Shimia isoporae: one gene and its partner. The protein of the gene in region 1 interacts with the protein of each later gene in a pairwise test. Links are inferred from orthologs where the notes say so. Each region holds a gene or a part of one and is shown in the gene's direction. Other genes may lie near its edges. The genes, in order: BXY66_RS13265 and gltA.

Region 1 (3,195 bases):
CAGACTCACGTGGAACGAAAAACCACGCAATGAAGATGAAGATGCACAGTGCGGATGTTTGGACGAGCGAGCCGACGAACGTCCATCGCCGGGCGGTCAAAACCGGCATGCCACGGTCGAGCCATTTTGGAATGCGCAGCAAGATGGCCGAGTCTATGGCCTCTCCGATCAGGTAGATCCCCAATGCGCCAACCGCGACCTCAAGGCTGATCAGAATACCGACCGCAACCACGCCCGTCATCACGAGCGCGAGGCGGCCGTAAAACCGTGACAGGCGTTCGTCGCGATAGCGCTTCAGCTTTCCCAAAGGAGAGTTGCGGGCGTCAAAGTCTTCTAGCGCCTGTTCAAGTTCTTGAATGGCGTCTGCCATCTTCAGGGAATCTCCGAATAGAGTTTCCCGCTCAATGCCAAGAATTGCTTAATAAAGCGCTAGTGCAAACTAGATCAGGGTTACGCCTGCGACTTGCATGCCGCTGCGTGCAGCAGCGAGCGAACCATCCAGATCTATTGCCCGGCAAAGGCTCTGGTTTACGGTGACATCGAAGCCCAGTTTTGAAGCGTCAACTGCCGAGAAATTCACACAAAAATCTGTCGCCAAGCCCACCATTGTCATTGCTGTCACGCCCCTGGTGCGCAGGTAGCCTTCAAGCCCTGTCGGAGTGGTCTGGTCGTTTTCAAAGAACGCGGAATAGCTGTCGATGGCAGGGTTCATACCCTTGCGGATCACAAGATCCGGGCGTGTGACGTTCAGGCCCTTGTGGAAGGCGCCACCGTCGCTGCCTTGCACACAGTGATCAGGCCATAGAACTTGTGGACCGTAGGGCATATCAACCATGTCGTAGGGAGCTTTGCCGTCGTGACTGGATGCAAATGAGGAGTGGTCCTCGGGGTGCCAATCTTGAGTGAGAACCACAACGTCGAAGTCTGACATCAATGCATTGATGCCGGGAACAATCAGGTCGCCTTCGGGGACGGCAAGCGCGCCGCCAGGGCAGAAATCGTTTTGTACATCAATGACAATCAAAGCGTTGGACATGGAAGCCTCCAGTGGATTTGCGACACGCATACCAGCGCGGAAATGGGGCGTAAATGCGCCTCTGCAACACGTCTGCAAAACGTCGGTATTGCGTCGGTAAGGCCTGCACATGCATTCTGTGGGAGATTTTCAGAAGCAAAACACCGGATTTTTTCATGTGCGCCAAGTCTCTTCTTCTGCTGAACCGGAAATCGGCTGTCCGCTCGGACATCCGTACTATCGTTAAAAAGCTTCAAAACGAGCTCGACATTGATGTGTGGGTACCTTGGTCTGGCAAGCAAACCCGAAAGCTGATCCGACAAGCGGTGAGGAAAGGGACAACCCGGGTCATCGGAGCTGGCGGCGACGGCACAGTGAACGCCGTGGCCAACGCCATCCTGCGGCTCGAATTGGGAGAAACGGTCGATATGGGCCTCGTGCCTCTGGGCACAGCAAATGACTTTGCGCGGGCCTTTGGTGATGACGGTGCCGATCCGGAAGCTTCGTTAAGACGAGCGGCAACCGGCGAAAGCAAAGCAATCGACCTCGGGCGGGTCAATGGAGAGGTCTTTGTGAACGTTGCCAGCGGCGGATATGGCGCGATGATCACGGCCACTACAGACGTCGAGATCAAAAGGCGGTTGGGCGGAATGGCCTATACGCTTGCTGGCATCGCGCGACTGAACGAGCTGGCCCCGACCAAAGCCCGAGTCACTCTAGATAAGGGAGAAACCCGCGAGGTTGACCTGACGATCATGGCGATCGGCAACAGCCGGTTCGCGGGCGGTGGGTTTGATGTGACCCCATTGGCAGACGTGTCGGACGGCAAACTGGATTTTGCGATGCTGGCAGCACCTGGCCTGGTCGAAGGACGTCCGGATTTGCGGGCAATCTTTGAACGGGACGATCCGGCCGAAGCCTTTATGTTCCGCGCGCAGTTTGAGAAGGCGGTTATAGAAACCGATACCCCCTATCACATCAATCTGGACGGCGAGCCCATGGTAGGTTCGCGGTTCGAGGTGGACATCATGCCCGGCGCGCTGCGCCTTGTGCCGCCGGGCAAGTCTTGATCAGCCTGCGAGCCTTACAGCCACCGGCACCCCGTTAAAGGCTGCGTTCCCGCTGACGGGATCAATGCGCGTATCGTCGGTCAGATCGTTGATCGAAACCGTCTGTGTTTTGGTCGCTGCATTGATGTTTCCATGCCGCTGGCCCCAACCCTGCGGGATCGAAACCACGCCCGGGGCCATGTCCTCAGTCACTTCTGCAGGCATTGTCACTTCGCCCACACGGCTTTGAACCACAACGTCGGACTCATCTGATAGACCGAGGCGGGCCGCGTCCGTTGGATGGATTTGCACGGTACAGCGGTTGCGACCTTTCACAAGACGCGGGCTGTTTTGTGTCCAGCTGTTGTGGCTGCGCACCTGACGGCGGCCGATCATCATCATCGGGAAATCATCAGAGGTTGGTGCCTCAAAGTCCTGCAGGCGCGGGAGATCATCAAGAAAGACCTGCGGTGCGAGATGCAGCTTGCCATCCGGTGTCTCCAGACGATCCACGAGGTTAGGTACCAGCGGTCCAAGATCGACAGAGCCTCCCGCAGTCAACATGCCATCTACGGTCACCGTGTCGGCATGGTGGCCTTGAGGAAGAAGCATCGTCAGCACCTGCTCGGGAGATGGCCCGATCTTGTTGGCGCCCGTGAGTTTTGCCGCGAGCGTTGCAATGACTTCCCACTCCTGAGGGTTGCCGTTGGGTGTATCAAAGATCGGCCGCGCATAGGCTGCTGTGTTGTGCACAGCAAAGCTGTGGAAGACCATATCGTACACAACTTCCTCGAGCGCCACAGTGGCAGGCAGGATGAGGTCAGCATGTCTCGTGGTGTCGTTGATGTGAATGTCGATGGACATCATGAAGTCGAGCTTTTCCATCGCACGGTCGATCCGCTGGCCGTTTGGCGCTGTCAGAACGGGGTTGCCTGCGACCGTGACCATGGCGCGGATCTGACCTTCGCCCGGAGTTTCCATTTCCTCCGCCATAACGGAGATCGGAAATTCTCCGTTGTACAGCGGTTGACCGGACACGCGGGACCGTTTTTCGGGATAGGTGCGGTTCTTGCCTTTGCGAGACGTCATACCGACGTAGTCCAACGCCGGGGTGGTGAACATCGCTCCACC
Region 2 (3,170 bases), on another replicon or contig:
CGCTCGTACACCCGCCCAGACGAATCCGGCAAGAACCAAACCCAGCAAACAGAGAAACACCTTAAATTCGAGGTCTTTCCTTCGCGCGAAAAAAAGCAGAAGCAGCACCCCGATGGCCGACGTTGCCAAGGCCAACCCTGTGGGCTCGGATCGCAACGAGAAATATGCTCCGATACCGCTGCCAAAACACACGGGTACCCAATTGAACAGATGACCCTGCTGTTCCAACAGAGCGATCCTGAAATCTCGGACCAAACGCACAAAAACCCCCAAAAAATTGGGCTAATAAGGCGAAGCTAAGGTTTCATGGTTATCAAAGGGTAAATTTCTTATTTGGCGGTGCAGATCCTATTTGGCGAAAGCAAGGGGCGTCGTGCTACCTCTCGTCCTAGGTCTTTTCCTGCAGCCAACGAGCGCCTTTTCGCGAAGCCGAATGATGTCTGCCGTGCCACCCGCAATAATTTTTCTGCACTGCTGCAAAAAACCATTCAACTTGTTCAAATTTTGCGGCAGGCGTCGTCGCGTCAACTTGGCACCGTATTTCTACGGAGGGAACAAGCACACGTGAAATTCGCATTTAACGTCACAACATAAACACTTGTTTTTAATTAATAATTTCTAAATCAATGCAGACGACGAGACTTGCACAGAGAATGTTGTCTATGTCATTTGGTATTCATTTGTATACTGAAAGAATTGACGCCGCAGTTGCAAAGTGATAGCTCTCCGCGCGAGGAGCTTCACACGGAAGATCGGGTCTGTTTTTGCCCCGCTCGGCCAGCCTAATTTTAGAATCGCAACCCGTGCGGTTGGGGATCTTGGGTGCTGGCGGGATGTAATGCTCACACGGGATGATTTCGGCGGGCCAGTGCGCGCAAATGTGCGGCACGACACGCATGCCAGACAACAAAACGCCAGGGCTGAGGGGCCACGCATTTGCTCCCCGGCACAGGCAGGGACAGCGCCTTGACCACTCCGGTGGACGGCAAGAAAAGAAGGAAAACAGCAATGTCTGAGACTCAGAAAAAGGCCACACTCTCTATTGAGGGCGCGACTTACGATCTGCCGATCTATTCCCCGACAGCGGGTCCGGACGTGTTGGATATTCGCAAACTGTACGGCCAGGCCGGCGTTTTCACTTATGACCCGGGCTTCACCTCAACCGCATCTTGTGAGTCCACGATCACATATATCGACGGCGAGGCAGGTATCCTGACCCACCGCGGATACACAATCGGCGATTTGGCCAGCAAATCTCACTACCTCGAGGTCTGCTATCTGCTGCTCTATGGTGCCCTGCCGACTGCTGCGGAACTGGAAGAATTCGAGCACACAATCACGCATCACACCATGCTGCACGAGCAAATGGTGAACTTCTTCCGTGGTTTCCGCCGTGACGCGCACCCAATGGCAATCATGACCGGAGTTGTCGGCGCGATGTCCGCGTTTTATCACGACTCCACTGACATCAACGATCCGCGCCAGCGCGAAATCGCGTCTCACCGCCTGATCGCAAAAATGCCGACCATCGCGGCGATGGCATACAAATACACCATTGGACAGCCTTTCGTGTATCCGCGCAACGATCTGGACTATGCGTCCAACTTCTTGCGCATGTGCTTTGCGGTTCCGGCGGAAGAATACGAAGTGAACCCGATCCTGTCTCGCGCAATGGATCGAATCTTCACTCTTCATGCCGATCACGAACAGAACGCGTCTACATCGACTGTACGTCTGGCTTCGTCCTCCGGTGCCAACCCGTTCGCGTGTATCGCAGCAGGCATCGCATGTCTTTGGGGCCCTGCTCACGGCGGCGCCAACCAGGCATGTCTGGAAATGCTCAAGGAAATCGGATCCGTTGATCGCATTCCAGAGTTCATCGAACGCGCCAAAGACAAGAACGATCCATTCCGCCTAATGGGCTTCGGTCACCGTGTTTACAAAAACATGGACCCGCGCGCGACAGTGATGAAACAATCCGCGGACGAAGTCCTCGAACTGATGGGTGTGGAGGACAACCCGCTCCTGCAGGTCGCCAAGGAGCTTGAGCACATCGCGCTCAACGATCCGTACTTCAAGGACAAGAAGCTGTTCCCGAACGTTGACTTCTACTCCGGCATCATCCTCGAGGCTATGGGCTTCCCAACATCGATGTTCACACCGATCTTTGCCCTGTCCCGTACGGTCGGCTGGATTTCCCAGTGGAAAGAGCAACTGTCCGATCCGGCGCACAAGATCGGTCGTCCGCGTCAGCTGTACCTCGGCGAAGACACTCGCACGTACGTGGACATCGAAGACCGCTAAGCTTCTTTTGTTCACTGAATTTGGAACGCGCCGATAGCAATCGGCGCGTTTTTTTGGTCCCGATGCAGGAGGCAAGCCAAAGGAGAAAGCGGCTCTTCTCAAGCCGAACCTCTGTACTGGTAAAGGCTCAGAGCCGACCTTGACCATCACGCGAGAAGGTGGGGAAACACCCGTTTGACCGTTGCAAAATCGGCTCAGAGTACTCGCGCGCAAACCGTCGGCACCTTACGATCGTTGCACCCTGATTTCGGCATCTGTAGTGTCCAGATAGGGTCCGCAGTTCACCCAGGCGCCGCCGGTCTTATGACTTAGCTAAACCTGCGATAGATACTTTCGACAGCACCTTTGTTTCGTGCCGTCGACAAGGGCGGCCATCGACCCTCGTCCATCGAGGTTGGCACTTCTGTCAAAGGATGCACACATGTCTCATGACGTGACCCCTCTCTATGTGGCCGACGTATCGGCCTTCACCAAAGCTTTGCGAAAATCCCTGAGTGAGGCTGACAGCTTTCCCGGACATGCCGCTATGCTTGCCATGGTGGCCAAGGCGGCCGGCTTCCGAAACCATCAACATCTCAAGGCCGAACAGCCCAAAGCGCAGGAACTGGATGAGTTGGCTCTCAAACGCGCATTGCGGGTGTTCGATGATCACGGGCGCATGATCCGTTGGCCCAAATGGACCAAGGTACAGGGGTTATGTCTCTGGCCTTTTTGGGCGTTGATGCCGGCCCATCAGGATCTGACCGAAAAACAGGTCAACGAGATTCTGAAGCCTGGCCTGACCTTCGGGGATCATGTTTTGTTGCGGAGATCCCTGATCGACCACAAACTCGCCACGCGCACCACCGACGGGCGCGTCTACAGGC

Evidence for each region.
Region 2: the proteins of BXY66_RS13265 (region 1) and gltA interact in binary tests that used the Escherichia coli proteins (3 or more experiments, as listed by UniProt). The link is inferred for Shimia isoporae from one-to-one orthologs.

What each region holds. Positions count from the first base shown.
Region 1 is NZ_SMGR01000002.1:361,209-364,403, forward strand. What follows is about bases 270-3,138. They hold BXY66_RS13265 (YegS/Rv2252/BmrU family lipid kinase), read left to right. Parts: upstream 270-1,191; coding sequence 1,192-2,085; downstream 2,086-3,138. Other genes in these bases: BXY66_RS13255 (hybrid sensor histidine kinase/response regulator), read right to left, coding at 270-370; pncA (bifunctional nicotinamidase/pyrazinamidase), read right to left, coding at 440-1,036; BXY66_RS13270 (molybdopterin oxidoreductase family protein), read right to left, coding at 2,086-3,138. Also shown: more of BXY66_RS13255, read right to left, coding at 1-269; more of BXY66_RS13270, read right to left, coding at 3,139-3,195. UniProt on the Escherichia coli protein: In vitro phosphorylates phosphatidylglycerol but not diacylglycerol; the in vivo substrate is unknown.
Region 2 is NZ_SMGR01000001.1:1,707,633-1,710,802, forward strand. Bases 313-3,156 are described here. They hold gltA (citrate synthase), read left to right. Parts: upstream 313-1,008; coding sequence 1,009-2,304; downstream 2,305-3,156. Other genes in these bases: BXY66_RS08380 (DUF2087 domain-containing protein), read left to right, coding at 2,726-3,156. Also shown: BXY66_RS08370 (ComEC/Rec2 family competence protein), read right to left, coding at 1-261; more of BXY66_RS08380, read left to right, coding at 3,157-3,170.